Regions from separate parts of the Vibrio aquimaris genome, predicted to be linked through region 1. Evidence: predicted binding sites of a transcription regulator. Region 1 holds the regulator's gene; each other region holds the start of a gene.
The links. Region 1 encodes PurR, which represses purine synthesis genes. Its sites were predicted from a motif close to TNANGNAAACGTTTNCNTNA; they were not measured.
Positions count from the first base shown of each region.

Region 2: guaB (IMP dehydrogenase) is a predicted target of PurR. The motif match lies at 2,954-2,973, and genes of this name have one in related genera.
Region 3: FIV01_RS07920 (phosphoribosylaminoimidazolesuccinocarboxamide synthase) is a predicted target of PurR. The motif match lies at 3,017-3,036, and genes of this name have one in related genera.
Region 4: pckA (phosphoenolpyruvate carboxykinase (ATP)) is a predicted target of PurR. The motif match lies at 4,285-4,304, and genes of this name have one in related genera.

Region 1 is NZ_CP045350.1:1,137,190-1,145,234, reverse strand. It holds gene cmoM (tRNA uridine 5-oxyacetic acid(34) methyltransferase CmoM) at 1-211, opposite strand, end outside; gene elyC (envelope biogenesis factor ElyC) at 326-1,144, shown strand; gene torR (two-component system response regulator TorR) at 1,186-1,887, opposite strand; gene torD (molecular chaperone TorD) at 2,086-2,733, shown strand; gene purR (HTH-type transcriptional repressor PurR) at 2,950-3,957, shown strand; cyclic di-GMP riboswitch class I at 4,097-4,183, shown strand; gene FIV01_RS05415 (TfoX/Sxy family DNA transformation protein) at 4,374-4,967, shown strand; gene FIV01_RS05410 (TVP38/TMEM64 family protein) at 5,089-5,778, shown strand; gene FIV01_RS05405 (putative signal transducing protein) at 5,781-6,104, shown strand; gene FIV01_RS05400 (endonuclease/exonuclease/phosphatase family protein) at 6,151-7,236, opposite strand; gene FIV01_RS05395 (DUF1826 domain-containing protein) at 7,484-8,045, opposite strand, start outside.
Region 2 is NZ_CP045350.1:681,285-689,329, reverse strand. It holds gene guaA (glutamine-hydrolyzing GMP synthase) at 1-1,172, opposite strand, end outside; gene guaB (IMP dehydrogenase) at 1,366-2,829, opposite strand; gene xseA (exodeoxyribonuclease VII large subunit) at 3,062-4,393, shown strand; gene FIV01_RS03170 (zinc ribbon domain-containing protein) at 4,397-4,612, opposite strand; gene FIV01_RS03165 (alanyl-tRNA editing protein) at 4,887-5,753, opposite strand; gene der (ribosome biogenesis GTPase Der) at 5,801-7,288, opposite strand; gene bamB (outer membrane protein assembly factor BamB) at 7,458-8,045, opposite strand, start outside.
Region 3 is NZ_CP045350.1:1,695,330-1,703,374, forward strand. It holds gene FIV01_RS07900 (DUF3450 domain-containing protein) at 1-280, opposite strand, end outside; gene FIV01_RS07905 (MBL fold metallo-hydrolase) at 487-1,260, opposite strand; gene FIV01_RS07910 (glycerophosphodiester phosphodiesterase family protein) at 1,625-2,353, shown strand; gene FIV01_RS07915 (hypothetical protein) at 2,575-2,949, shown strand; gene FIV01_RS07920 (phosphoribosylaminoimidazolesuccinocarboxamide synthase) at 3,133-4,236, shown strand; gene FIV01_RS07925 (helix-turn-helix transcriptional regulator) at 4,410-5,075, shown strand; gene FIV01_RS07930 (AraC family transcriptional regulator) at 5,384-6,109, shown strand; gene FIV01_RS07935 (hypothetical protein) at 6,328-7,227, shown strand; gene FIV01_RS07940 (COG3904 family protein) at 7,336-7,992, opposite strand.
Region 4 is NZ_CP045350.1:105,197-113,241, forward strand. It holds gene FIV01_RS00480 (bifunctional GNAT family N-acetyltransferase/hotdog fold thioesterase) at 1-435, shown strand, start outside; gene FIV01_RS00485 (AsmA family protein) at 414-2,324, opposite strand; gene pckA (phosphoenolpyruvate carboxykinase (ATP)) at 2,482-4,110, opposite strand; gene hslO (Hsp33 family molecular chaperone HslO) at 4,449-5,324, opposite strand; gene hslR (ribosome-associated heat shock protein Hsp15) at 5,378-5,764, opposite strand; gene gspC (type II secretion system protein GspC) at 6,017-6,883, shown strand; gene gspD (type II secretion system secretin GspD) at 6,923-8,045, shown strand, end outside.

The DNA of each region.
Region 1 (8,045 bases):
GATGTCCGAGTTTAGCTAGCTTTTGAGAAATTTGCGCTAATCCTCCACCAGCATCGAGCACAGAGAGACTTTTCCTGCTACCATTAATGGCGGAAAGTAATTGTTCAAGTTCTTCCCAAACAATCACTTGGCGTATTTCACCTTTATCGGACCCGTAGATATTTTTTGCAAACTTGTGCGCGATGTCGTCGAAATTGCGATCTTCAGTCACGGTAGGTTAAGTTATTATGTCTTGTCATTCTGCTATTTTGTCACATAGAAAGCAGATATAAAGAAAGATTCTCTTAAATTGAAACCAATTGGTGTTTTTTCGGACTATTTAAGTATGTTTGAGCTTAAAAAAGTGGTGTCATCACTGTTAATGCCTTTACCACTCATGCTGATGATCGGGATTATCGGCCTAACACTCATTATGTTTACTCGAAAGCAAAAAACGGGGTGTTTTGTCGTTCTCTTTTCCTTTATCGGTATTTTTCTGATCTCTTTTCAGCCTATTGCATCAAGGCTTCTTCTCCCTCTCGAACGTCAATACACCGCATTCTTTCCAGTAGATGGCACCATAGATTACGTTATGGTTCTTGGTAGTGGGCATGTGGTAGACGATAAGATTCCCCCGACTTCCGAACTCAGCCGAACCGGCCTAATGCGACTTTCCGAAGGGATAAGAGTGATGAGAATGTATCCCGGTTCAAAATTAATTTTATCTGGGTATGCTGGGGGATCTGATGTCAGCAACGCTAGGATGATGGCAAAAGTAGCGCTAGCCTTAGGCGTTGCCAAATCCGATATTATTCTGTTGGAAACTGCGAGAGATACTTGGGAAGAGGCTCGGCAAGCTGCAGCATTTGTCAAACGTAAAAAGCTCGTTGTTGTGACATCAGCGAGTCATATGAAAAGAGCACTAAATGAGTTTTACTCTGCAGGATTAAAGCCCTATCCAGCACCAACTAACTATCTAGCTCAACGCAATGTAGAACAAGTCTGGGACAAATATTCGCCCAAAGCAGTGTACCTCGAACAAACTGAAATTTACTGGCATGAAACGCTTGGATTGATATGGCAAACTCTGCGCAACTGGGCTTCAAACAATGATCACAAGGCAGGAATAGCCTCTGATAACCCTGTACCTGATGGCGACGCCTAACATTCTATGTATACCGAGCATGTCTCGGTATACTCTTTATTTTATTCTCCTGCGAACATATAACCTTCGCCATGCACTGTAACAAATAGCTGAGGGTTTTTAGGATCACACTCCATTTTGGCTCTCATCCGTCTAATGAGAACGTCTATCGTACGGTCATTAGGTGCTTCAACTCTGTGGCTGATCATATTAAGAATTCTCTCACGACTTAGTACCTGATTGGGATAAGAAGATAGCGCCACCAACAGCTCATACTCTGCCTTAGTCAGTTTCACAGGCTTACCTTCTTTTGTTAGAGAGCGCCTTGGTATATCGAATGTCCAGTGCGCAAAGCGAACTAACTTATGAGCGCTTGCAGCCGATTTTGCTTGGCGAACAGAGCCTATGCGCCAGAGTAAATTTTTGACTCGAACCACTAACTCTCTCAATTCAAAGGGTTTGGTCACATAGTCATCAGCTCCCATTTCCAGGCCAACGATCTTATCTATGTGACCAGTACGCCCAGTCACTAAAATGATCCCTATATCTGACTGGCTTCTAAGTTCACGAGTCAACAAAAGTCCATCTTCACCTGGCAGATTAATATCCAGTAGCACCAAGTCAATACTGCAACTTTTGATTAATTCGCGCATTTCTTCACCATTTTCAGCTTCAAATACTTGATAACCCTCATGCTGAAAATAGCCAACCAATTTACTTCGAGTCACTGCGTCATCTTCGACAATTAATACGTGATAACCCATCTCCACCACTACATACACCTAACCTATTGACTCGTATTCTATTCATAAGCTGTCATAATTCTAGTATTTGTGTCGGTTATAAGTGCATACGCACTCTTTTTTTGATTTGAAACAACCTAAACTACACCGAACTGATATTTTATGGATAACACAAGTTTTATCCCAGATAGCTTACATAAGTGTGGAGAATATTATCTAATGGACGACCTCAAATCCTTAAATGAGAAGCGCGCCGAAATCTATTGGTGGTTATCAAGTTTATTCGCCAAAGAACTTTCTGCTGAGATACTTGAAGAGTACCATTCGCCCCAAATTCGCTCCTTCCTAACAGCACTTGGGCAGAATGAGCAATTAAGGCCATGTACAGACAAACTAATAAATGCGCTTAATCGTATGCTCGACAGAAACAATGCCCAACTCGAACTAGCGGCTGACTTTTGTAATCTGTTTCTTAAATCCGATAAAGATTCTGCCCTACCCTACGCTTCTATCTATATTGGCGATTCAGGACTGCTCAATGACGTACCTGCCACAGAAATGGAAAACTTAATGTACCAATATCAAATAGAGGTGAATAAAAACCTTAATGAGCCGGCTGATCACATTGCTGTAGAATTAGACTTTCTCGGTCATCTAATCATTTGCTCCAACAAGCTAATGCAACCGGAGGCGATGGAAACTTCGATGCAGAAACAAGCACAATTTATTGAAACCCACCTTCTCTCTTGGATCCCCTCATTTGTAAATAAGTGTCTGAAACTGGATAACTTCGGCTTTTATGCATCAGTGACAGAAGTCACACTTGCGTTTATCAAACAGGATTACTCATATCTAAAAGGTGAGTAATTAGACACAAATATGTGATGGAAAGCCTACTAGGATTTAGGTTTTTGTTTGCCCTTACAGTGTTTGCGATATAAAATCGAGAACGAAAACGATAAAAACTGACAGAACTAGATATAAACCGCTAAATAGGGCGGTTTTTGTGTTTCTGATACTTACTGCCCACTTACACAAATTTTTGATGCAAGTTCACGGCAGTCATCGACAGGACAGAACCTTATGGCCACTATCAAAGACGTAGCACGCTTAGCCGGCGTGTCTACAACGACAGTTTCTCATGTAATAAATAAAACGCGCTTTGTTGCAGAAGCGACACAAGAAAAAGTGATGGAGGCAGTGACTGAATTAAACTACGCTCCAAGCGCTGTAGCGAGAAGCCTAAAGTGCAACAGTACCCGTACTATAGGTATGCTTGTCACTCAATCTACTAATCTTTTCTTTTCTGAAGTCATCGATGGTGTAGAGAGCTATTGTTACCGCCAAGGCTATACTCTCATACTGTGTAACACTGGTGGCATATATGAGAAACAACGCGATTATATACGTATGCTAGCCGAAAAACGTGTTGATGGCATTCTGGTAATGTGTTCCGACCTAACCGAAGAGCTTAGTGATATGCTTGACCGCCAGAAGGATATCCCTAAAGTCATCATGGACTGGGGCCCAGAAAGCTCTCAAGCCGATAAAATAATCGATAACTCCGAAGAAGGCGGCTATCTAGCAACAAAATTCCTGATCGATCACGGTCATAAAGATATCGCATGTCTTAGTGGACACTTTGAGAAAGCAGCGTGCCAAGAACGTATCCAAGGGTTTCGCAGAGCAATGAGTGAAGCTAACATAAAAATTAACGAAGACTGGATTCTCGAAGGCAACTTCGAATGCGACACTGCTGTGCTAGCCGCAGATCAAATTGTCGCAATGGATAACAAACCAACGGCTGTCTTTTGTTTCAATGATACTATGGCTCTTGGTCTAATGAGCAGGCTGCAGCAAAAAGGAATTCAAATACCTGAACAGATTTCAGTTATTGGCTATGACAATATAGAGCTCGCTGAATACTTCTCTCCACCACTTACTACTGTGCATCAACCTAAACGTCGCGTAGGTAAAAATGCGTTTGAAATCCTTTTGGAACGTATCAAAGATAAAGAGCATGAAAAGCGTGTTTTCGAAATGCACCCAGAGATTGTGGTTCGTGATACGGTTTACAATCTAAGTGAATGAATACAAATCGGCTGATAAGTTAAACTATTAGCCGAATCTATCATTTTGACACAAAATATCTGGATCGGCATCACACTTATACAATCATGATGTGATACTTACCTCAAATCTTATTTATTCTTAAATTGTTCGACTAATGCCACGAACAGGGCAAACCATCTCGAAAGAGTGGGACGCAAAGCTTCCGGCCTGACTCAGGGAACTGAAAGGTAGCGGAGTTGCCGATGGGCAATAATGCAAGCTATCATACCGTTTAAAACAATACATGGACTGGTGATTTGATGTTTCGGTAGCCATATGTGTTTGTTCTAAAAAATGTATGACTTCTTTATCAACATTTTACCTGCATTATTTTGCTAATCTCTCGGACCTGACTTTGGTGGCGTATAATAAAATATACACCGAGATAAAACAGCATGGATAAACCAATACTTAAAGAATCGATGCGACTTTTTGATCAGCTTGGTCAGATAAAATCGCGCTCAATGTTCGGCGGATTCGGCATCTTCGCAGACGACATAATGTTCGCATTAGTCGTTAACGATAAGCTGCACATCCGCGCCGATGACAAACTCGCCAATCAATTTAAAACTGAGGGTTTAACACCGTACGTATATAAAAAACGTGGGTTCCCCGTCGTTACAAAATACTTTGCGTTAACTGATAATATTGCATCTTGTGAAGAGCGAGCGCTTTCTTTAGCCTATCGCTCTCTGGAAGTAGCCAAGAAAGAAAAGACGACACAAGCTAAAGCTAGGCCGACTCGACTTAAAGATTTACCTAACCTTCGACTGGCAACAGAACGTATGTTAAAGAAAGCCGGAATCGATAGCGTCGAGAATTTAGAACAAATAGGGTCAGTAAAGGCGTTTAAGGCGATTCAAGCAACACACTCTGCGGAGGTGTCAATTGAGTTGCTCTGGGCTTTAGAAGGCGCTATAAAAGGTAAACATTGGTCAGTGATTCCTACTACTCGCAGAGCGGAGTTAGAAAGCCTTCTTAATAGCTAATCACAACATACTTTGAAACTAAGTCAGCCAGCTAGGTTGGCTTTTTTTTTCTGTTTGAAATTTTACTTCTCTTCAACTGTTCTTATTTTCATATCCCTTTACTCATATTTAGGAAGTCTCTATGAATAAAAAGCTCGTGTTAGGAATTCTGCTCGTCGGATTGATTGTGTTTCTTGGCATTAACTTTGGTCAATATCTCACTTTAGAAAATGCTAAAGCTCAACAAGCCTCGCTATCTGAGTTTATAAATAACAACTTTGCACTAGCCGCTATAAGTTATTTTCTAGCTTATGTCGCCATTACTGCTTTCTCCATTCCAGGCGCTGCCGTGGTGACGCTTCTAGGTGCGGCTTTATTCGGCTTTTGGGCCAGTCTTTTACTTGTCTCTTTTGCAAGCACCATAGGTGCGACTCTCGCCTTTCTCAGCAGTCGTTTTTTACTTCGAGATTGGGTGCAAACCAAGTTTGGCGACAAATTAAAAGCAATCAATGACGGAGTGGCCAGAGATGGGGCATTCTATTTATTTTCGCTTCGCCTAATACCTGTGTTTCCTTTCTTCCTAATAAACCTTTTAATGGGGCTAACACCAATATCTACTGCTCGTTTTTACCTAGTAAGCCAATTGGGAATGCTACCGGGTACAGCGGTTTATCTCAACGCAGGCACACAATTAGCACAAATAGAAAGCCTATCGGGTATCGTATCTGCTCCTGTATTACTATCATTTGCTTTACTTGGGCTATTCCCAGTAGTCACTAAATGGGTGATGGGAAAATTCAAAGGAGCCACACAAACTCAAAATGAGAGTTAATTTTGAAAATTTTCTCAACCGCTAATGTAATAGAAGTTCATATAGTCTGTGAACTTCTAAAATCACAGCGAATACATTGCCAAGTCAGAGGAGATGGAATCGTAGGGCTACAAGGAGAACTTCCTTTCGATGATAGTACCTCACCCTGTGTATGGCTTTTGGATATCAGTCAACATGAACAAGCGCTGTCAATAATAGAAGAGTATGAACAAAAAACACCACCAGATTTAAAATGGCAGTGCACCCAATGTGGAGAGCTCAATGAGCAGCAATTTGGGCTGTGTTGGAAATGTAGCGAGATCAATAGAGACGAATCTGATCTCTAAGAATAAAGCGCCCTCAAGGCGCTTTATACGTTTTCGCTTCAATCTATTAGGACGCACCTATCTTCTCTATTGCGAACTTCGCACTAACTGAGCGATGGTCACTGCCAAATGATGGCCCAACAATCGAGTTACCCTCAGGTACGATTATACTTCTCTTTAGTGTCTCATCTTTAATCTTGCCTTTTGGCGTAAGAATGACAACGCCATCAAGGTACCCGGTTTGCATTTCACCATTTTTCTGTCTTTTGGAACCTTGCTTGGCTTCAGCATTTAAGCCTGCTTCCCACTTATATGTATTCTCCTGTGGGGATATCATTGGCAAGGTGATTTCATATTGAAGGGGAACTCCCAGCTCAGATCTAAAGCTTTCTTTATCTTGTAATGCTCTAACTATTCGCCCATCAACTTTTCTATTTCGAGTATTAAAATCACCAGCGATAATAATATTATCTATATCAGCATGTTTGTTATTAATTTTGCATAACAAATCATTTATTTCTTTTTTTCTTTCATCTTGATCTCTTGAATCAAGGTGAATATTTACCATGGCAAATTTCATGCTGTCAATGCTTTGTATAGTGATAGTTCCACCTTTATTTGGATTATTAAGCACGTCTCTATAAGTGAACTTATCAATTATAATGGGTGCAGCTATCCCTTTTTTAACCAGTGTAATCTGAGCGGTTGACGCTGGATTGGTGAACAAGGAAAACAGTTCTTTAGGTTTGGTGACTGTCAGCATTTTTTGGGCGCTATTATAGACAATCACATACTTAGAGCCATTAATAGTCTCTCTCATTACTCCTGAGAGGTTCTTCATTTCTTCTGTAGATATAAAAACAATATCTGATGTACTAGTAAGAATCGATTCACACATTTCGCTACTCATTGTTTGGTTCGCATTATTATGAGTAAAAACTTGGATAGTATGAGCGGCCTTAGGCTTATCAAAAACACCATATTCTAAGTTGTTTAAGTGTTCTTCATTTGAATTTAATTCTTGCTCAGGCAAACAGCAGTTAAAAACTCTTTTGATATTAAAAGACGGCTGATACGAACTTTTTTCTGAGCGATTAACTCTGGCACTAGCAGAGGGTGAAAAACTTGAGTTGACTTCCATTATCATATCCATAGTTAAATCCTATCAGAGGATTATATAGACACAATAAAAATAAAACTGTGTTCATGAACCTTTATTAATTTAATTCAGGTTGAAAAAAAATAATTTTCAAACATGAAAGAATTTATTCATTGTATTTCTTTTTTGACATAAAACCTTTCCAGAGTTATCTAAGCTCACCTCAAAAAGTTGAAGTCTTTTGATAGTGTATAATGAAGGGCTTTATAAGATAATTTGCTAAAAGATAGTCACTATCTGATTAAACCATATCTAATGTCAGTAGGAGTCTAGGTTCTTGATTGAGGTTCTGAGGTGAACGATGTACCAACCCGCGACTTTCATTCCCCTCCCAGCCACTTCCCTTCAACAAAGCCACATCTCCAGTAGACAATCTGTTTATTGCCGACTGTTCACTATATAAACCAGACAAGTGATCGGGTTTCCCCAAGCTACCGGCACCCAATTTGCTGCGGTCCAAACCATCGTTTCCATGCCATTCTGTGGCAGTACCGGTATAAGTTGAAACTAAACGGCAAGGGATATGATCAACGTGAAATTTTGGACACATAGGTTCATTTATACTGGTGAGTCTTAGCCCTGCCGCACCCAAATCAAACAAACAACAGAACATATCAACGATTAACGCAATGTCTTTAGCAAGTGGCTCGGCACACTCATAGTTTGATAACTTATGCATTATCCAGTCGTCGACATTACTAGGCGTAACTGTTTGAACTAACGCCAAATTAGATTCATAAATCAACATATGCTTGATGCTATGAATCAGTTTATTAGGAAGGTCTCGTTCCCACACAGCAATG
Region 2 (8,045 bases), 460 kb from region 1:
TAAAGCATGTCATATGGGAGGCCAAGTTCTAAACCTATCTTACGTACTTCATCTTTAAATAGCTCGCGAAGTGGCTCGACAAGCCCCATTTCCATATCGTCGGGTAAACCACCTACATTGTGGTGTGATTTAATTACATGCGCTTTACCTGTCTTAGACGCAGCAGATTCAATCACATCCGGATAGATAGTACCTTGCGCTAACCATTTCGCATTCTTAAGCTTCTTTGATTCCTCATCAAAGACATCAACAAACACATGACCTATAGTCTTGCGCTTATCTTCAGGATCTGCTTTACCCTCAAGTGCGGACATAAAGCGCTCTTCTGCATCCACTTTTATGATGTTAAGGCCGAACTTATCGCCAAACATGTCCATGACTTGTTGGCCTTCATTCAATCGCAGTAAGCCATTATCAACAAATACACAGGTTAACTTATCGCCGATGGCACGGTGAACAAGCATAGCAACAACAGAAGAATCAACGCCACCAGACAAACCAAGAATAACCTCGTCACTGCCTACTTGCTCTTTAATGCGGGCAACGGCATCTTCAATGATCGATTCTGAAGTCCAAAGACGCTCACAACCACAAACGCCAAGCACAAAGTTTTCCAGCATTTGTAGGCCATTTTTGGTGTGGGTTACTTCTGGGTGAAATTGAACACCAAAGTATTTTTTCTCTTCATTGGCCATTGCAGCGTAAGGACAGGTTTCAGTCTCACCTACCTTAACAAAGCCTTCTGGGATTTCGACCACTTTATCGCCATGGCTCATCCAAACATCTTGAGTTGCTTCAAGATCTTTAAAGATTGAGGACTCTTCAGAAACTTCTACAGCAGCATAACCAAATTCACGTTCATCAGATGTAGCAACCTTACCGCCCAACTGCTCGGCCATGGTTTGCATCCCATAACAAACGCCAAGCACAGGCACACCCGAATCAAACACATATTGAGGTGCTCGTGGTGAGTTGTCTTCAGTCACGCTCTCTGGGCCACCAGAAAGAATAATACCATCTGGGTTAAATTCACGAATATCGTCTTCATCAACATCCCAGCTCCACAGCTCACAATAAACGCCTATTTCACGAACGCGGCGAGCAACAAGTTGGGTGTACTGGGAACCGAAGTCCAAGATCAGAATTCGTTGGTCATGGATATTTTTAGTCATTTTGAACAGTCTTATAAGCTTTATATTAAAACTGAGGCGAGCATACTCGCCTCTTAATTGATTCGTTAAGCTAGGGCTAACATTTTAGGTTGTGTTACTTGTGTTTTGGCAACTTGAAGATTTGAAAAGCAATCGTGGTTGCTCTCACCACCACGACTTTCTGATCATTTTTCAAACGGCCAATCAGCGACTATTATCCTAAACGGTAGTTTGGTGCTTCTTTAGTAATTTGCACATCGTGCACGTGGGACTCTTTCATTCCCGCACCAGAGATACGCACGAACTCAGCTTTAGTGCGCATATCTTCAACCGTCGCACTGCCCGTTAAGCCCATGCTTGAACGTAGTCCACCCATTTGTTGGTGAACAATTTCTTTCAAACGACCTTTATAAGCAATTCTGCCTTCGATACCTTCAGGCACAAGCTTATCGGCTGCATTATCCGACTGGAAGTAACGATCCGAAGACCCTTGAGACATAGCACCCAAAGAGCCCATTCCGCGATATGCCTTGTAGGAACGACCGTTGTAGAGAATAACCTCACCAGGTGCTTCTTCTGTGCCCGCAAACATAGAACCGACCATGACACATGACGCGCCAGCCACAATCGCTTTACAGATATCACCAGAAAAACGAATACCACCATCAGCAATCACAGGAATTCCATATTCATTTGCTACTTCTGCAGCATCAGCAATCGCTGTAACTTGAGGAACACCTACACCAGTTACAATACGCGTTGTACAAATAGAGCCAGGGCCAATGCCTACTTTAACAGCACTAACACCTGCTTCGATAAGCGCCAATGCGCCAGCGCCAGTAGCAACGTTACCACCAATAATATCGAGATCAGGATAAGCCGTTCGAGTTTCTCGAATACGATTAAGTACACCTTCAGAGTGGCCATGAGACGAGTCGATTAATAAAACATCGACCCCAGCTTCAACCAATGCAGCAACGCGCTCTTCATTACCTGGACCTGCGCCCACAGCGGCACCAACACGCAAACGACCTTGGTCATCTTTACATGCGTTTGGTTTACGTTCTGCTTTGTGGAAATCTTTAGCCGTGATCATTCCAGTAAGTTGGAAATCACGGTTAACAACCAGTACTTTTTCAACGCGCGCTTCGTGCATTTTCTCTTGCACTTCTTCGCGAGTGGCTCCTTCTCTTACTGAAGCCAAGCGCTCTTTTGGCGTCATAACCACTTCAACTTTCTTAGATAAGTCAGTTACAAACCTAACGTCTCGACCAGTAATGATACCAACCAATTCATTAGTATCTGTTACCACGGGGAAGCCAGCAAAGCCGTGTTTTTCGGTCAGTGCGATAACATCAGCAATGGTTGCGTCTGGGTTAACGGTTACAGGGTGAGACACCACACCAGCTTCAAAGATCTTCACTTGATGAACCATCTGAGCTTGCTGCTCTATGGACATGTTTTTATGAATAAATCCAATACCGCCCTCTTGAGCAAGCGCAATCGCTAAACGCGCCTCAGTGACCGTATCCATGGAGGCCGAGATCATTGGGATATTCAGGGTAATATTTTTGGTCAGCCGAGTGCGAAGATCAGCTGTGTTTGGGAGAACGGTGGAGTGTGCTGGCACTAGCAATACATCGTCGAATGTCAGCGCTTCTTTGGCAATTCTTAGCATTTGCAATATCTCACAATAAAAGGAGTAAAAGGACAATCCAACCTCATCGTTTCGCATAATGAGTGCAGTATAGTGATAAAACTTTACTACATTTGGATTAGATATTGCGGACGGATTATACGGCTAACGCAATCGATTTACTACAATTTTTTTTTATTTTTTTCTTGCATTACCCCCCTTGATATGTATTATATTGCCGCTAATCTCCATACTCACGCCCACGAGACTAGCAGTGTCATCCCTGACTAACCAAAATATTTTCACCGTCTCACGCTTAAATGCTGAAGTTCGCCTTTTGCTCGAAAATGAAATGGGCATAGTCTGGCTAGTGGGCGAAATATCAAACTTCTCTGCCCCAGTTTCTGGTCATTGGTATCTCACTCTCAAAGACTCACGCGCACAAGTTAAATGTGCAATGTTTCGCGGTAACAATCGGCGCGTCACCTTTAAACCTCAAAATGGTCAGCAGGTACTGGTTAAGGCGCGCTTATCACTTTATGAACCTCGCGGCGATTATCAATTAATCATTGAAAGTATGCAGCCTGAAGGCGACGGGCGTCTGCAACAAGAGTTTGAAAAACTGAAACTCAAGTTAGCCGCTGAAGGGCTTTTTGCTCAAAGCACTAAACTAGCGCTACCAGAGCACCCTAAACGTGTCGGCATCATTACCTCAAAGACAGGGGCAGCACTGTATGACATTCTTGATGTACTGAAACGCCGTGATCCTTCCTTAGAAGTGGTGATTTACCCAACTATGGTTCAAGGTGAAGAAGCATCGATTCAAATAGCTCAAGCTATTGGATGCGCCAACAGCCGCAATGAATGTGATGTATTAATTTTAGGTCGTGGCGGCGGGTCTCTTGAAGACTTGTGGTGCTTTAACAATGAAATCGTCGCCCGCACCATAGCTGCAAGTCAAATTCCAATCATAAGTGCGGTTGGTCACGAAGTAGATGTCACCATCAGTGATTTTGTTGCCGATTTACGCGCACCGACCCCTTCAGCAGCCGCCGAACTGGTTAGCCGTGATAACAGTCATAAATTACAAACACTCAATAACTTGATCAACAAGTTACAAGCAAGGTTTAGTCACTACTTAACTAAAAATAAACAAGTGATCATTGGGCTGCTGCACAGATTAGAAAGGCAACATCCTACTTATCAGCTTCAGCAACAGAGCCAGCGACTTGACGAACTCTTTATACGCTTAAATAGAGCAATGCAAAGCAATCTAGCGGCGCAGAGCCAACATATTGAACGCCAGCAGTATAAGCTGCAATTACATACGCCAAGTCACTATATTCAAGATCAAAGATCAGCACTAGAAAGGCTCGAACAAAAGCTCATCACATCAATGGATAAAAACCTTCTAAAAGCTCGTCATCAACTCTCACTGGCGGGTGAAAAACTCGATACGGTTAGTCCTTTAGCAACACTTAAGCGCGGTTACTCTATCAGCCAAACAGAATCTGGCCAAATCGTTACTCGTTCAGGTGATGTAAAGTCAGGCGATATCCTAGTGACTCGCCTCAATGATGGTGAGATTCGATCGACAGTCTCTTAAAGGTTATATCTTAGCAAGTACGAACCGCACTTTAGATTTGGACTTTAACTCATTACACTGGTTGCAAAAATAATTACTTGCACCGCAGGCCAAAAGCTTTTCAAGCTGAGCTTGGCAGTCTGGGCAATAAGCCTGTTTGTCAAAATCCATTTGGCACTGCTCACAGTGATATTTCCCCTTCCATTTTAGCTCAACATCACAGTCGGGACATTGAATCATAGCTACACCTTTAATCTTGTCTAATCACCATTGTTCATCTTAACCTCAAAGATTAATCTACAGAATGATCCATATCACGCAAAGATTGGATCCTTATCCGATCGTAGGCTAAATCCATTTTGATCAGCGATCTGGCCATAAAAGAATATTTATATCACCACACACCGAAAGCATAAGTTACATATCCTGTTTTTGAATTCTAAAAAGAACAAAAAACCAAATTAAACATAATAAATAATAGATAGCAGAATATTACAAAAAGATCTGATAATTACTAAGTGAAAGTTACGTGTGTGAGCATTTCAATATTTTGTTCGTCTACTTGGGTTAAAGTCACTTGAATCTGCTGATATTCCCGTAAGTTTCGTACATGTGTACCTCCACAAGGTATCTCGGCAATATTATTCTCACCTAGATCGCATTGCCAATAACGAGAGTCTGTCAAAGTGTCACCACAGCATTTCATGCTGATATCAGCTTTAAGAATTAGCCATTGTGCTATTTGGTGGTTTACTGCTGCTTCAATATCTTTAAGATTGTCGAGAAGCTCTGCACTATTTAGCCCTCTTTTGCGTAACGTCTTGCCCAAACGATACGTATCATGACACTGCCCTGGTGTGACAAAACTTGATTGCTGCGCGTAACTATTAAAATCACAATATCCATGAGTATCTTTACGTTCTGCATCTTTACGCCAATACCCTTGCATAGCGAGAGTTTTATTAAGAGCAAGAGAGGCAAGATGACCCGCACTATGTCCGCGGCTAAGCGTTTGCTGATACGCTTTATCCACCTTTAACGACACTGACTGACCTATGGATAAATCCACCCTATTCTTTTCCAAGCAATGAACTACAACAAAACTCCAGCCATCTTGGTCACGTCGTACAGGTATCTCAGTGCCTACAAATAATTCTCCGCTCGATGAGTCAACCGCTCCAACAAGACAATCAACAACCGGATATTCTTCTAACCACCCTTTGTCTGCTGGGTGATCAGGCCAAATATGGCTGACTGGATGGAAAGGTGTTGCTTGGGTTATGACGTAGCAATAGTTTTCATTACTTCCTATCATCTGAACCGCTGAGCTCAAATTCCAAATATCATGGCAAAAGCGAATGACTGTGGGTGTAACTGACATAGGGTCTCCTAAATGAAAAAAGCGCCTGTTATATTAGGCGCTTCTCACTATTTCTTGCGATTTTTCATCATACCCACTAGGCGTTTGCGTTTACGCTCTTGGGATAATGTCATCTTATTCGATTTACCCTCGAAGGGGTTTTCACTGCTTTGAAACTGGATGCGAATTGGCGTACCCATGATCTCGAGTGACTTACGGTAATAATTCATCAGATAACGTTTGTAAGAATCAGGCAGTTCATTCACTTGGTTACCATGAATCACAACTATCGGTGGGTTGTATCCGCCTGCGTGGGCATACTTAAGTTTTACTCGACGGCCTCGAACTAAAGGCGGCTGATGATCTTCAGTTGCCATCTTCATGATACGCGTCAATACTGAAGTTCCGACACGTGTCGTTGCTGACTTGTAGGCTTCTTGAACTGACTCGAATAAATGCCCAACGCCCGTACCATGGAGTGCAGAAATAAAATGAATACGTGCAAAATCAACAAAACCTAAACGGCGATCAAGCTCTTTTTTCACATGCTCTTTCACATCCGATTCTAAGCCATCCCATTTGTTTACTGCGATAACGATTGAACGCCCAGCATTTAACGCAAAGCCTAGTAAACTTAAGTCTTGGTCAGAGATATTTTCACGCGCATCAATAATCAATAAAACGACGTTAGCATCTTCTACGGCTTTCAAGGTTTTAACCACAGAGAATTTTTCCACCGTTTCATTGATACGCTTGCGACGGCGAACACCTGCCGTGTCAATTAAAACGTATTCACGGTCATCACGCTCCATCGGGATATAAATCGAGTCACGAGTCGTTCCCGGCATATCGTAAACAACCACGCGTTCTTCACCCAAAATACGGTTAGTTAGAGTCGACTTACCTACATTGGGGCGGCCAATAATCGCTAACTTTATGGGCTGATCTTGAAGGCGTTTAAACTCTTCTTCTGCCTCTTCTTCGGTGTAATCCAGCTTCTCTTCATCTTCGTCGATAAAGTCAGTAAGATCCTCTATTTCCCCGTTTGCTTCCTCTGCCATTTTTTCTGCAAATGGATTTAGAGCACGGTCGATCAAAGCCCCAACCCCACGACCGTGAGCTGCTGCAATTTGATACATTTGTTCTACACCGAGTTGCCAAAAATCAGCCGAAGCAGCATCAACATCGATACCATCGACCTTATTAACTACTAGCATTGATGGCTTTTCAATTTTTCTCAAATGGTTTGAAATAGCAATGTCAGCCGGGGTTAAACCAGCTCTACCATCAACCATAAACAGCACTACATCAGCTTCATCAATGGCCGCTAGTGACTGCTCAGCCATCTTAGTTTCCACGCCTTCTTCAGTGCCATCGATACCACCAGTATCAATCACAATAAATTCGTGTTCACCAAGCTTGGCTTGCCCATATTTACGGTCACGAGTTAAACCAGGGAAATCCGCAACCAAAGCATCGCGAGTACGAGTTAGTCGGTTAAACAACGTTGATTTTCCAACGTTTGGACGCCCTACTAGAGCAACTACAGGTACCATAACAACCTCTACAATATTCTTTTCTTTATGTAGTTATAGGTAACAACTCAAGGTCAACATCTTCAATGAGACTGTTACCTATAACCACATTAATCTACCAATCTCTAAAACAAACAAACGGCTCCAAACTGTCGCCAGAAAGGAGCCGAATGTGAATTGTATCACATGATCACTTGGTCAGGGTCAGTTTCTTTACTTGACCATTTCTAGTCACAACAAGATACCCGTCATCAACCTTAATCGGTGCCACAGCAAAGCCACTACTATTGATTTTCTGCTGCGCAACAAATTCTCCAGATTCTCTATCTAGCCAGTGCAAGTAACCTTCGGTGTCACCCACAACTAAGTAGTTTTCTATGATAGCTGGAGCCGTTAATAGACGGTTTTCCAGCTGTTCATTGGTCCATAATTCAGTACCGCTTCTTGCATCCACAGCAACAAGATGATCTTTGGCCGTAACTAAGTAAATGCGCCTTGTGTCACTCGCTAAATCAGTTGATGAAGAGTACTTACGTTTCCAAACTGGTTTACCCGATCGTAAATCCAAAGCCGTCAATTGGCCGTTATAACCCACAATATATAAGGTGCTACCCAAAATAAGTGGTGATGCATCCACATCTACTAAACGATCAATTTCTGTCGCACCTAAAGGCGTGCCTATAGGCTGCTGCCAAATCAATTGGCCTCGCTCTACAATCGCAGCGGCTAAACGCCCACCAGCTGTCCCCCAAAAAACACCACCGGACACAGTCACAGG
Region 3 (8,045 bases), 560 kb from region 1:
TTTGACTTTGTAGGTTTAACGCTTCTTGCGACTGGCTCTCGATCAGAGCGGTAAGGTGATTTTGATATACCTGTAAGTTTTTTATCTCTTCCTTGAGCTGATCGATATCTCCTTGAAGGATGAGAGAGTTCTCTGCGACAGTATCTATTCGTTTTTGGCTAGATGCCGAAGCCGTATTGGTACTTAGTTGGATGGACTGCGCGTTTTCAAAGCTTGTTGCGACAGTACTGGTGCTAAATGATGCAAGGATCACCACAAGGCTGGGAGTTATTAGTTTCATAGTGTGTCTATTTCTGGCGCAGCTCAATCACTTATTGAGACGCAATCTCATTTCCATTTATGCGTATGTTAACGTGATTGGGCAAAATTTCAATCAGCTATATGGCTATTACTCAATATAATCTCTCAAATAGCCTGAGCTGAGCAATTTTAACCCAACTTTTAATCAAGACACAGAATAACAACATTTATGAAAATAGAGGTTTATTATTTTTCCGCAAAGCCAAACGACCATACAGAGCTAAGAAGGCTGCGAAGTTTAACTTTTGTTGCCCTCCAATGCGTTGCTGGCGTGCAGGGAGCCACACTAATAAGGTGCTGGTAGGCATTTTCATCCAGTGTTACTTCACCGCCATGAGCAAGTAACAAGGTTTTAGGCTTCATGTTGTAAACCCGCTCAAGTGATTGACGGTATTTATTGGGATGGAAGATTGGAAAAGGAGCAATCAAACGCTTTTTGACTTTCACTATTAAGTCAGCAACATACAAAATATCTTGCTGCTGATGATAAACAGATAGATCTCGATCTGTGTGGCCGGGAGTTTCTAATACCACCCAGTCTTCGAAATGAGGCACAGTCTGACTATCATTTAGCGTGACATCAGGCCGTAAGTACCTAGGGTACCAAAGTGTTCTCTTAGGTTTCTTTAGTCTTCCCGCCACCCATCGAGCAAGTATTAAGTCAGTGAAATGCATAAGCATACCGTCAAGCCCTTCATACCATTGCTTGCTCTTATTCGCCGACACCAAGACACACCCCGTTAGATCTCTGAGTTTATGCGCGGCCCCAGCATGATCTGGATGCATATGTGTGACGATAACCACTTTGAGGTTTGAAAAAGGCTGGCCGATTTCATCGGTAATATAACGTTCAATATGGGGAATATCCGCTCTACTCGCGCCATCTAAAAGCATGAGTTTATCGTCATATTCCACAAGATAAATTTTTTGGATGTAACCATTAATAGCATGTAGCTTCATGTTGTAACACAGTATTAACAAACTCTGACCAGTTTAATTTAGCAACCCATGTTTAATTGAGAAGCTTATAAGCTCCAGAACGTGAAGTCAGACCAGTTATCCATGATGCTATTTGGATGTAAATAAGCTCGAAAGCCGCCCGCCAGTTCGATAAAAAACCAGCGAAAATAAAATAAGACCGCACCCGTTGTAGTCCCAACTAAAACCTAAGTTGCTTTACTCTCTGCGTTCAATTTCGCTACTCTTAAATGACTTATCTGCCAAATTATGATGTCTGATAGTGTCAGATCTGGGTTTAATATGCGATGAAAAGCCAACTTAGAACATGGTCTACCACGGTTGAGCATTAGATATAGGAAAAATAATGAAGATCATTGGTCATCGCGGGGTTGCAGGACACCACCCTGAAAACACCAAAATTAGTATTCAAGCCGCCGCTGAATTAGGGCTTGAGTGGGTCGAAGTCGACGTACAACCAACGAAAGACAATATTTTGGTTATTTGTCACGACCATACCATTGACCGATGCAGTAACGGAAGTGGACGCATTGACGAACAGACGCTCGCAGAACTTCGTCGTTTTGATTTTGGTGCCAAATTTGGCGATAAGCCTGACCAGCAGTTCATAATGACTCTAACAGAATTACTTTTGCTGGCTGATGAATTAAACCTAAAACTCAACTTAGAATTAAAAGTAGATCGACACGATAAAGCGCATGTTGCTCAACTTTTGAAACATGATTTAGAGTCTTCACCCGTTTCCACTGATTCAATTCTACTTTCTAGTTTTGATCATGCGACACTAATCAAGCTGCACACCATTTTACCTGATTATCGAATTGCAGTACTCACAGAAAAACTGCTTCCCCGAGATATCAAATTGTTGGAAACAATATCGGCATTCGGTTGTAACCTCAATTATCGGTTTGCAACTGAAAAAGATGTTCACAAACTCCAACAACAAGGCTATCAAGTCTGGTGCTATACCGTAAATAGGCCCTCAGATATCCAATCCCTTAGCAATTTAGATGGTATTTTCAGCGATTACCCAGAGCGCTTTTTAGACCAGAAACCTGTAAACACAAGAGATTAACCATTCATCAAACCGGTTGAGATCACATATTTGTCTATTAAACATTCAATAAAAACATCCTAATAAATCTTTATTTATTAATAAAATTCATTAGGTTAAACCTATTTTCACCCCACATTCATATAAATACAAAACCATCATTTACAAAGATTTCCTCTTGATCCTTGTAAAAAAAACAAATACTGTTAATTTATACAGCACTGAACATAGGTACAGTATTTATGTTTCATTTACATACAACTAATCGCTTGGCAGTAACACACCATCATTGGGCACATCAAAGTGAATCCATCAAACGCCTAGCTGGACTGTCCGATCAAAAGCAATGGATACTATTTACTGCAGAATGCCCTAGACCAAGCTTGGATATATTCAGCTCCTATAACGTGAACTGCGGGAATATGATTCATTTGAAACCCTCAAAGACTTTGTGTGAACGTGCCATCGTCGAGAAGGCAATAAAATCACGTAATGCCAGTGCAATTGTCGCTTCTAATAAAATCAGTACATTTGATCAAAAGGTGCTGAGTGATTTGGCCGCTGAGTATGGTTGTCAGGTTATTTTTATTGAGAAAGGACACATGCATTACCACTAACTTCGAACACCGATGGATATCACCAGATAATTAGCCCTCTTGTTTATCCGTCTTATCCATCCGTACATAATGCAAACGTTTGCTTTTTTGTGGCAGCCTGCGTTATTTCTGGTATGATTCAATCCAAATCGATTATAAGCGTGGTTACAATCGTAAATTTCTGACACAGATAGGATTATCCAGATGACTCTTGCTGATCAAGTTCTTGCTACAAATGATGACCTTCCCATTCGTACTCACAAACCAGTTCACAGTGGTAAAGTTCGTTCTGTTTACTGGCTAACCGAGCAAGATAGCCGCCGCCTGATTGAAGAGAAAGGCTATAACGTCGCAGCCGATGCTCCTCTTGCTATCATGGTGATCAGTGACCGTATCTCAGCTTTTGATTGTATTTGGCACGGCCAAGGCGGATTAAAAGGGGTTCCGGGCAAAGGTGCAGCACTTAACGCTATTTCCAATCATTGGTTTAACTTGTTCAAACAAAATGGTCTTGCCGATAGTCATATACTCGATGTCCCTCATCCCTTGGTCTGGATAGTTCAAAAAGCAAAGCCAATTATGATTGAAGCCATTTGTCGCCAGTACATCACAGGCTCAATGTGGCGTGCTTATGAAAAAGGTGAACGAAATTTCTGCGGTATTGAGCTGCCAGAGGGACTTAAAAAAGATACTCAGCTCCCTGAATTATTGATGACCCCTTCCACAAAGGGGATCTTAAAAAACATTCCTGGTGTACCAGAAGCAGACGATGTAAACATTACTCGTAAAAACATAGAAGAAAACTTTGCTGCGTTTAACTTCTCTAGCCCCGATGATATTCAACTCTACGAAAAACTACTCAGCGAAGGGTTTAACCTAATTAGCCAAGCTTTATCTGAAGTCAATCAAATCTTCGTCGATACAAAATTTGAATTCGGCTATGTTGAAGACGCATCCGGTAATGAAAAACTTATCTATATGGATGAAGTCGGAACACCAGACTCCTCTCGCATTTGGGATGAACATGAGTACCAAAATGGTCGAATCGTTGAAAACTCAAAGGAAGGTTTCAGGCAGTTCTTATTAAACCACTTCCCGGACCCAGACATTCTACTTAACAAAGAACGAATGACGGAGCGAGAAGCTCTGGCTAGAGATAATGAACTGCCCTCTGAGGCATTGATGGATATTTCTAGAACCTATATCAACATCGCTGAAAAGATAACGGGAAAATCCATTCAGTTATCGAATAATCCTAAGCAAGAGATTATTAATATTCTTAGCGATGAATATGGGTTAATCGATTAATTGAGTATTAGATGAAATAAAGCGTTTTAAGTAATAAGCGTTGTCATTATTGTTAAAGGCAACTCTTATGTACTAAAACGCTTTTATCGTTTCTCGCTTACCATAGATAAAAGCCAACCCTTAATTGTTAAATTAGTTGCATAATGTTAGCATCCCTCGTAAAGGAGGGATCTATGACTTTATCGTCCGATTTAATCGCATTTTGGGAAAGCTTTGACTGGCCTTGTGGGCTAAAAGACCCAAACTACCGCTTCGTTTATATTAACCCCGCATATCGAAGAATGCAGAACTTATCTAAATCCTTTGATATTGAGGGCCGCTTGGACGGTGAACTTCCAACTGAAACTCATGAATTCCAAGATGCCTTTCAAGCCCATGACCAATTAGTGATAGACACCAATGAGACAAAAAGCTCTATCGAAATCCACCCTTTTGGCAAGAACAAACTCCTTGAAGGTTGGATATTTCATAAGAAGCCTTTTTATATAAAAGATAGATTTATTGGTGTTTTCTTTTGGGCTGAGCCGGCTAGGAAATTTGACACTGACATATTCACCACTTTTGGTTCCAAACCCATTTCCATTACCTTAAATCCACCAACCTCAATATTGACTGATCGAGAGTGGGAGGTACTCTACTTTCTCTTAAAAGGTGATAGCACTAAAACCATTGCCATCCAATTAGCATTACAGGTTAATACAGTAAGAAAGTATTTAGACAGTATACGCTCAAAATTAGGTGTATTTTCTCAAAAACAAGCTATTGATTACTGCAAATCTAATGGCTGGGATAGATATGTCCCTTCAAAATACATAATACGGCATAAAATTTTAAATTAACCTAATTTTTATAACCTGAACATTATATTTAAGTCATCAATATTTTTTATTAAAAAAGTGGCATGCAATAAAGCATGCCACAAAAAATCACAATTATGTTTGGCAAGGAAGTTAAAATCATATTAGAGAGCTTCCTGTTAGACTAAGTATGGTTCAAAACGCGTATAAGACTACACGCAAATTGACCATTGCGCCTTTGTGCAAGCTAAGAGATAATGCATCCTTGCTAATCCGATGTTATTAGCATATATGATAATACACCAGCCTAATTTTGTTAACTGGCTTCAATCATAACGGTAAAGTCCATCATGAGTAGCGTGAAATCAAGATCTATACAGCATCACTCAAATTCACAAACTCATTGGCATCAACATGACATGGCTCAGTTATACTGGCTCACTCAAGGCACTGCTACTATAGAAACACTTGACCAACAGTGGACAATGACACCAGCATCTGTTGGTTGGATTCCAGCCCATCTAGAGCACAAGTCCAGTGTAGTTTCTGATATAGAAGCCTTTATTATTTACCTCCCTATCACCCATGTATCATCACTAAACAGCCAGGCAAAGGTTATCGCTTCTAATAGCTTGATTTCTGCCTTAATTGAGCGGATAAAAAGCTTCAACTTTAAAGACCTGACTGAGCCTCAACAACGATTAGTCGATGCGCTCGTGGATGAAATTGCTTCAAGCCAGTCAAATGACCTTTTTCTGCCATTACCGAAAAAAGACAACATACGTCGTCTTGCTCATTGGCTCATGTCTCACCCTGACGATACAAGATCCCAAAACGAATTAGCAGCAGAATTTGCAACCAGCCCGAGAACACTAAGTCGCGTATTTAAAAGCGAGACAGGTATAAACTTCAGTGCATGGCGACAACAAGCTCGATTAATCGCTTCTCTCACTTTGCTTAGCCAAGGTATGAGTGTCACCTCCACCGCGCTATCTTGTGGCTACGCCAACACCAGCAGCTATATCACTGCTTTCAAAGCTCGATTTGGAATAACGCCTAGCCAATATTTTGATTGATAGCCAATAAATTAACTTTCAATTTCACTTCATTTTATCGCGTTGTTATATAAATCTCTTTAAATAATAAAAAAGATAATTATAGTCAACATATTTGGGAATAAAATCTATATTTAAAAATATAGAAATTAATTTGTATTAATTTACGACAGCCGCAGTAGTCACAAATTTCATATTGGATAAAATCGGCATCATTCATAAATGGTTGGAAGTAAATTATGCCATTGCCGGTAAGCAACACAACAAGCAGTTGTAATACAAAAACTCATAATATTTTTGATAGTGCCAAGGACTTCGAAAGTCTCTCTCGTAATATTAAGCGAATAACGAATGTTCCTTCAGGGGTTATTTATAGCCCATTTAATAATCACGATATGGTCGCTCAAGCGCTAGGCATTAACACTGCAAGAGTGTTAAAAGGAAAAGAGCCTTTCCCTCTGATATGCTGTCCTCTAAAGCGTGATGCATTGAAAATCTCACTCAAGGAATTTAAGCAGCAGGAGCTACAAGGGCGCTTAAAAGAAGGTCCAGATTATGAAAAGAGATTTACCTCTTCAATCAAACAAAGCGGTGTTAAAGCGGTGCACAGCACTTTCCCAGTAGAAACCAAAATACTGGGCGAATATCAATCTATTAATCGGCTTTCAGTCATCGACCCCAAAAACTTACCCAATCACACGATAGAAAGCATCTATGTTATCGGTCACGGTGCCGCTGGGTTGCCTAGGCTATACCAAACAACCCAATCCGAGACTGGCTCTAGACCAATCGCTGACGTGATTAAAGAAGTTAGTCACCTCGTCAAAAATAAAGTTAAACCCGGTGTCAAAATTAAACTTACCGCCTGTGAAAGTGCTGATAGAGAAACGCTGTCGTCATTTGAAAATACGGGTGATATATCAGAAACAAAACAAGGTGCTGAACCACTTGCCAAAACAGCAAAAACCGAGGCAAATAAGCACCTTCCCCAATCTAGGGTGTTTGGCTATCACGGTTTAGGAGTCACTCGTGGAAGTGGCTATATATCACAAGCTAGGTGTCTAGACTCAGATTTTGATAAAACAACAAAAAAAAGCCACAACTGGAGAAAAGCAAGCACGGTAAGAGAAGAATTCTAAGCGCCTTGCTTTGGTGTACTAGGATAAAGGGCTTACGTTAAAAACTGCCCTTTATTCTAGTATTCAAAGAGCCATCTTTAGGAAAGCCATAGCCTAGAAAACAAAAGTTTAGAAAGCAAAAGTCGGCGTATTAAAACCAAAGTATTTCAGCTCATCTTGAGATAAGTAATGCATATCATCAGACGAGGCTGAGTACAGAGTAAACCAGTAAAATTCTTCAGGCTTGATCAACTCAACCTTGTGGTAATAGTCGATGTATTCTTGATGCTGTGGATCCTCAGCTGGAAGATCAGCGCCCTCGACAAGATTGCCATTGTCGTCATCGCTTGCCCATGAATGAACACCAACTTTTGCGCCCTGTTCCACTTTGCGCTCAACACCAGACAAAAATAAGTCTGTGCCGCCAGATTCAACTCGACTATCACTTTCAAGCAGAGTACTTATGCCCATATCATGGATCTTAGTCGCCAGGCGCAAATTGGTTTCGTCATCCAGTGAACCTGGCACATTTTGCAAGCGGAGAAGTTTGATATCAGGGTAAAACTGCGTCATTGACTCAAAAGCTTGATACGATCCCGAGCATATCTCACCGTTGACATTGGCTTGAGACAAATTTCTATCAACAACAAAGGTCAATGGCATCACATTGCCCTCTCTCGCTTCTTGGCAATCAGATTGAAATACGTAAGGTTTTTGATAGTCAGGGTTAGACTGACAACCCGCCAAGGCCACCACTGACATAAAGACTGGGAATAAAAACTTCAAGGTAACTCCAAAACACATAGATTCTAGGAGCATCTTATTGTAGAGCGATAATT
Region 4 (8,045 bases), 1.0 Mb from region 1:
CCCATCAGCGATAAAATGGGAATTAAGATCAACCAATATACAGGTTATCAATTTGAATGTGGTTCGCAGTTAAACCCTAACTTAAACCCACACAATACCATGTTTGCGGGCTCTGCTTTTACGTTAGCGACGTTAACGGGTTGGGGTATGACCTGGCTGTTGATGAAAGAGCGTGGTCTAAGTGGTGATATTGTTCTTGCTGACAGCCAAATTCGCTACAGGCATCCTGTGACCCAAAACCCTGTTGCGTCGACTTCTCTTGATGGGATCAGTGGCGACTTAGATCGTCTAGCTTCTGGCCGTAAAGCTCGCATTATTATTTACGTTACTATCTATAGTGGTGACGTGCCAGCAGTCGAGTTTGTGGGCACTTACATGCTTCTTCCAGATTATAAATCAATGCTTGGTGTTCCCTATTCAGGCGATACGGCTTGACGATTACTTTCAGGTGAACAGACTTCTTGGACTATATTGGTCTGACTAAAAATATCAGACCAAAGCCTTTTACACTCAACTTCGCTGGTGAAAATTAAGGTGCCGAACTGGTATTTAGCAAGATCGATGTTACCTGCGAGTTGCGCCTTTTCCCCTTTACCTGTGATTTGCATTCGGCCTCTGTCTATCGCTATTTTTATGGTGTTGAGAGGCCATTCTCTCTGGTAGATTGTTGTTTTATCATCACTTTGCACTCTCAGAGCGGCTTGATTTAGGTGTAAGTTAGCTGAGCCAGTTAGGCTATGAGCAAAGATTGGATAGTCTCCAGAGAGGCCTTCAAGGTTAATGTCTGCTTCAGCCATTCCTATAACTTGAAAGGGCAGTTTTTCTTGAAGCAAGGGCAAGTCGACGGGAAAACCATCGACATTTAATGACAGTTGCCAAGGGGCGCTGAGCTCTTGTCTTTGCCACTGGCCATTGGCTTCTATGTATCCTCTTGCTAATGGCAAGAAGGCTCGCTCAATACTGATGTTTTCATTTTGAGCGGTCAGTTTAACAATGGCTTGTGTGGTCAATAAGTTATCTAAACTGGCATTGTTAGCAGTCGCTTCTATGCTGCCAGAGTACAAGCTAGGTTTGCCATTTTGGATTAACTGTAAATCCTTGCCTTCAACATTAATGCCTGAAATTTGCCAGTAAGGGCGTTGCTCAACTTGAATCAATTGAGTGTTTTTAATCTCCAGTGTTTTGATAGCGAGCGTGTCGAGAAAGTTTGAGGCCTTGTCCAAAATCACAACTAATTGGTCTGTGTCCTCTAACCACTTAATACCTGAGATTTTGAGCCAGTTGAGATCGGCTTGCTTTTGAGTCAAAGAACCACTCATTTGAATGCGACCTTGCTTGAAGTCTGCATCGAACTCATCCAAAGAAATAGCTGAGTTCGATATATTGAGCCTAGCGGTTGGGCTGACAAGACGCAGCTGTTCGTAATCTATGCTTTCTGCGTTAAATGACAGGCTTGCTTGTTCTTGCTGCTTTAAGGCTTGATTGATGAAAAAGTTTTCTAGCGAAGCATCAATTTGATTGAGGTTCCAGTTTCCATAACTAATGTCACTGTTGAGAATATCCAAACTGTTAACGTGATAGACAGGCAATGCCAAATCTTTAAAGCCATTAAATAACTTCTCGGCGGGTAAAGCTTTGGAAAGCTTTAGTTTATTGACGGTAACGTTAATCAGTGACCAGCCTTGCGGGTATTGCTCTGCTTGACCTGAAACATCGGCATCACGCCACTTAAAGGAAGCTCCATAGATGGTGCTATCTTGCGGTTGATATTGGGCGTCAATTAGTAATTTATCCAGAGCCTCGCCATCCACATACAACTGCTGGGCTGATAATTGAACTTTGCCATAGGGAACCGTCTGCTTTGGCGAGAGCCACACTGGCTTTTGTATTTGCAAATTGATGTCCCGCGCTGACCAATTAGGCGCTTGAATGTCAACATGCTGAAGAGCCAATTGTTGTATCTGAAGTGACTGTAATAGTGGTGAACTAAGTGTGCTCAGTTTTAAGTTTGCCTCTTCGATCAAAATCGAATCGAAAGACAGTTTGTTGTCTTTCCAAAGTGATGAGGATACCCAAAGCGAGAGTTTGGGAATGTGAAAGTCTTGGCTGCCATCCGTTATATCGACGTCTGTGAGAGTAAGTTGGTAGGGTGGCGAGTATGCTGCCTGCTGCACTTTTATTGTATAAGGTAAAAATTGGTCCAGAATGACATTGACAATTTTCCCTGAATAAGGCGATTGGAGCAGAAAAAACAGTGAGACTATCAACAAGCTGCTTACACAAACTATGATAACAGAGGTGATGACGAAAACTTTTTTTAACATTCCAACCTTCTCCCAGTTCAGACTTCAGCTAGCTTGGAACATTTTTCTTTTTCAGGCAACAAAAAGCCCCTTTAACTAGGGGCTTAACATCTAAATTTACCGACTTGCTTGCTTTGTTACTTGAAATAATATCGAGGTAACTAAAGCTTACACTGCGTTAGTCAAGCTGAGGGCCAGCCGCGACTAAAGATTTACCTTCATCATTGTCTGTATATTTAGCAAAGTTGTTGATAAAGCGCTGAGCAAGGTCTTTGGCTTTATTTTCCCACTCTTGAGGGTCTGCATACGTGTCGCGAGGATCCAATATGCCAGAATCGACATCATGCAACGCGGTTGGAACCTCTAGGTTGAAGATAGGAATATGCTTAGTGTCTGCGTTTTCAATTGAGCCATCTAGAATAGCATCTATAATTCCGCGAGTATCCTGAATCGAGATTCGTTTACCACTACCATTCCAACCCGTGTTGACGAGATATGCTTCTGCGCCTGCCGCTTCCATACGTTTAACCAGTACTTCAGCATATTTGGTTGGATGAAGGGTTAGGAAAGCTGCGCCAAAACACGCTGAGAAAGTTGGTGTTGGCTCGGTAATTCCACGTTCGGTACCAGCAAGTTTTGCCGTAAAGCCTGAGAGGAAATGGTACTTCGTTTGTTCCGGCGTTAGCTTAGATACTGGTGGTAATACCCCAAATGCATCGGCTGACAGGAAGATAACCTTATTGGCATGCCCACCCTTTGATACAGGCTTGACGATATTCTCTATGTGCTCGATCGGGTAAGATACACGAGTGTTTTCAGTTTTAGAACCATCATCAAAGTCGATAGAGCCATCGCTAAGCACAGTGACATTCTCTAGCAATGCATCGCGTCTGATGGCATTGTATATATCAGGTTCAGCTTCTTTAGATAGCTTAATGGTTTTGGCATAGCAGCCACCTTCAAAGTTGAACACGCCGTCATCATCCCAGCCATGTTCGTCATCACCAATGAGTGCGCGCTTAGGATCGGTTGATAGGGTTGTCTTACCTGTTCCTGAGAGACCAAAGAACACTGCAACATCGCCATCTTTACCCATGTTCGCAGAGCAGTGCATAGAGGCAATATCTTTCAAGGGTAAGAAATAGTTCATCATGGCGAACATGCCTTTTTTCATCTCGCCGCCGTACCATGTACCACCGATAAGCTGCATGCGCTCAGTTAGGTTAAATACAGTAAAGTTCTCTGAATTCAGACCGTGTTCTTGCCATTTTTTATTAGTACATTTAGCTCCGTTCATGACCACAAAGTCGGGTTCAAATGTCTTTAATTCTTCTTCGCTAGGGCGAATGAACATATTTTTGACAAAGTGTGCTTGCCACGCAACTTCAGTAATCACGCGGATGCTTAGGCGAGTATCTGGGTTGGCCCCGCAATAGCCATCAACCACAAAGACACGTTTGCCAGAGAGTTGGCTGGTAACCTCGTCTTTAAGGTCATTCCACACTTGCTGTGTGATCGGCTTGTTGTCATTTTTTACCGCGTCAGAAGTCCACCACATGTGCTCTTCTGTCGTTGCATCTTTTACTATGTACTTATCTTTCGGTGAGCGCCCAGTAAAAATACCAGTGTCCACAGCCACGGCACCTAGTTCTGTTACCACGCCTTTTTCATAACCTTGTAGGTCGGCGCGAGTTTCTTCTTCGAACAGCATTTCGTAACTTGGGTTGCGAACAACCTCTTTTACGTTGTGAAGCCCATGTTTGGTAAGATCAATTGTTGCAGCCTGTGCATGCTCCATAACGGTCATAGGTGCTCCTTGTAGGAATATATCTTAGGGATGTTCTAATAATGTTTTAGTGGTTATCTGCTCACCATGCTAACAACGGGTGCTGGGCAAAACAGGGATGCAGTTCAAAAAGAATCCATGTTAGCCATTCGGTTTTCAGCGACTCATCACACAATAGCTGCGACAGTGTATCGCGTACGCAAAGGATTGCGCTAGAGATAAATTAATTATTAATATACAAAAATTAAGCGGTTGCTTTATTACGTGTAATCGTCGATTTATGGTGATGTTAATCACAAAAGACCAGATTTATACTGGTCTTTTGATAAGAAAATTACAGCCTTATTGCGTCTTGTAAATTAATGCAGTGTGCTGTTGCCAGAATTGGCTTGAGCGAATAGCTCTTCAACTTGAGCTTGGTCAAAAGAATAGTTAGTTCCGCAGTAATCGCAATGCAAAGAAATTGAGCCTGCTTCAGCCAAGATGTCGTTCACTTCCTTGCGTTCTAGCGTCACTATGGCCGCACCACTTTTCTCTCTCGAACAGCCACAGTGGAAAACCACAGGTTGAGGTTCAAAGACGCGCACGTTCTCTTGGTTATACAAGCGATACAAAAGCTCATTCGCCTCAAGAGAGAATAACTCATCATCTTTTACTGTGTCTGTTAGCTGTTCAAGATGCTCAAAGTCTTCGGGACTTCCTTTGCCGTCAGGCATGATTTGTATCAGCATGCCAGCAGCTTGTGGTTTGCCTTGGTGTTCGCCAGTTCGTATCCAAAGGCGAGTTTTAAGCTGCTCTGAATTGGCAAAGTATCCTTCTAGAATTTCCGCTAAGTTGTCACCTTCAAGAGCAACAATACCTTGATAACGCTCAGCGTTTTTTGGCTCAATAGTGATAACCAAATAACCTTTGCCCATCATATCGTGAATGCTTGCATCATCTTTTATGTCGCCTTCCCAACGCGCTACGCCACGAACTTTTTGGTTATTGTCGCCATTAATTACGGCTAGGGACACAGGACCATCACCCTGCAACTGCATGGTAATAGAACCTTCGAACTTTAGTGTGGCGGTTAACAATGTGGCAGAGACTAGTAGCTCACCTAGGAGTGTTTTCAGAGGTGTGGGATATTCCTTACTGGAGATAATCCGTTGGTATTCATCACTCAATTGTACCAACTCGCCACGTACTGAAAGGTCTTCAAAGAGATAACGGTTTAAAACATTGTGTGCCATTAAGTATTTCCTCGTACGTATGGTACAGATATCAGCGGCATGCAGGCTGATATTTATTGGTGTTTAAATTTAATTATATCGCGTCGCTGCTTTTTGTCTGGCCGGCGATCGGGGCTGGGGTTGTGTGCGTGAAGCTTTCGCTGCTTTGCATTTTCTTCACGTTTAGTAAGACTGCTTTCAGTTTCACTGTACAGAGTTTGTGCTTCTGGTGCTCCGCGTCTTTGGTCAGAAATCTTTTCTATCACCACGGTTTTTTCCTCATGGCCCTGGCGAAGTGTAATGATGGCTCCTAACTCAACGATTTTACTTGGTTTGCTGCGCTGTCCATTGTAATGGACTTTTCCACCGTCGACCATATTGCGAGCAATGGCACGTGTTTTGTAAAAACGTGCAGCCCAGAGCCATTTATCTAGCCTGACTGCTATAATTTCTGTAGCCATAGTGGATACTAACCTCTGAGGGATATCAATCTTGTGCCAAATTATTGGAGTAACAATGGTGACGCAGCGCTCATTTTTCAAGGTACATAACAAAATTCTGTATCTTTGTGTGTTAATCAGTTCGATTACAGTGTTGGTGGTTGAATATTTTGGTAGAATGCTCAGTTCAAACGAAAACGTTAATGTAAAAATACTTGCTAAGTAACAAATACCTAGCACAGCTTTGTCAGCTGGTTATCGAAAGGATTGTGAGTGAATATTCGTGGTGTAATTCAACTGGACACTTTTGTGAAAAATCAGGATCGCTTAAGTGCAGTGACAACCGTCATATTGCTAGCAATGAGTGCATGGGTTGCTGGCGCCCTAATTTGGCAGCCGCTGGAATCTCAGTCAGTGACGGCTTGGAAGCCTTCTGCTTTTTCGAGTAATGTTGAGAAAGGCGCTGGCTTAAACATTGCTGATCTACAAAATAGCCATTTATTTGGCCGCTATCAGGCGAACGCTCCCGCAGTGAAGAAAAAAGTGGTCACTGAGGCACCTAAAAGTCGTTTGAGTGTTGTTCTCGTTGGTGTTGTAACCAGTAGTGAAGAGGGTAAAAACTTAGCGGTAGTGTCCAATAGAGGCCAACAAGCCACCTACGGTATTGGTGAAACACTTGAAGGTACAAGAGCGACAGTCGTTGAAGTGCTCTATGACCGCATTATAGTGGATAACTCAGGCCGCAATGAAACAGTCATGTTGGAAGGGTTAAAATACACTAAAGATCCTCAACCTCAGCCGAAATCCCAATCAGTCAAGGCGGAGGTATCAGCTGATAAGTTAGATGAAATTCGTACGGTCATCCGTAAAGATCCCAAACAAATTTTCCAATATGTTCGCATGTCTCAAATGAAAAGGGATGGTGAAGTCATAGGGTATCGTCTGTCCCCAGGCAGAGATAAAGAGCTGTTTGAATCGGCTGGTTTAAAACCTGGGGATGTCGCAACGCAGATTAATGGCCAAAGTCTGAGTAACCCTGCTGCTATGGGTGAGATTTTTAAAAACATGTCTTCGCTTACAGAGCTTAATCTGACGGTAGAAAGGGATGGCCAATCTTTTGAAATTTATATTGAATTATAATAATGATGCAAACGCATACATCATTCCAAGGAGTAGAAGGTGAACCATTGGCTTAAAAAAAGCGCTTGGCTTTTAGCAGGAAGCTTATTGACGTTTCCTGCTGCGGTAGTGGCGAATGAATACAGTGCTAGCTTTAAAGGCACAGATATTCAGGAATTTATTAATATTGTTGGCCGTAACCTAGAAAAAACGATCATTGTTGACCCTTCCGTGCGGGGCAAAATAGATGTTCGTAGTTATGACATGCTGACGGAAAAGCAATATTACAGCTTCTTTCTTAATGTTCTAGAAGTATACGGATACGCGGTCGTTGAAATGGATAACGGTGTTATTAAAGTTATCAAGTCAAAAGATGCGAAAACCTCTGCGATTCCAGTCGTTGGCGATGGCGCTATTGGTGGTGATGCCGTCGTGACCCGTGTGGTGGCTGTACGCAATGTGTCAGTTAGAGAGTTATCTCCTTTGTTGCGTCAACTTAACGACAATGCTGGAGCAGGTAATGTGGTTCACTATGACCCCGCCAACATTATTCTTATCACAGGCCGCGCCGCAGTAGTTAACCGATTAGCCGATATCATCAAACGAGTAGACCAAGCAGGCGATAAAGAAATTGAAGTGGTTGAGCTTGACAACGCCTCGGCTGCGGAAATGGTTCGTATCGTTGAAGCTTTGAATAAGACGACAGATAACAAAAGCACTCCAGCCTTCCTTCAACCTAAATTGGTTGCAGACGATCGTACCAACTCTATTCTAATCTCTGGAGATCCTCAGGTTCGTCAGAGGTTACGCAAGCTTATTAAGCAGCTTGATGTTGAAATGGCAACTAAGGGCAACAACCGTGTTGTCTATCTTAAGTATGCTAAAGCAGAAGATTTGGTCGATGTGTTGAAAGGGGTATCAGAAAACCTTCAAGAGGAAAAATCAACGGGCACTAAAGGGGCAAAAACTTCCAAGCGTAATGAGGTGATGATCTCAGCCCATGAAGGGACTAATGCGTTAGTCTTGACCGCGCCACCCGATATTATGAACTCTCTGCTTGATGTGGTATCTCAGATTGATATTCGCCGAGCACAAGTGTTAATCGAGGCCTTAATTGTAGAAATGTCAGAGGGTGACGGGATTAACCTAGGTGTGCAATGGGGCTCGCTGGAAACGGGCGCTG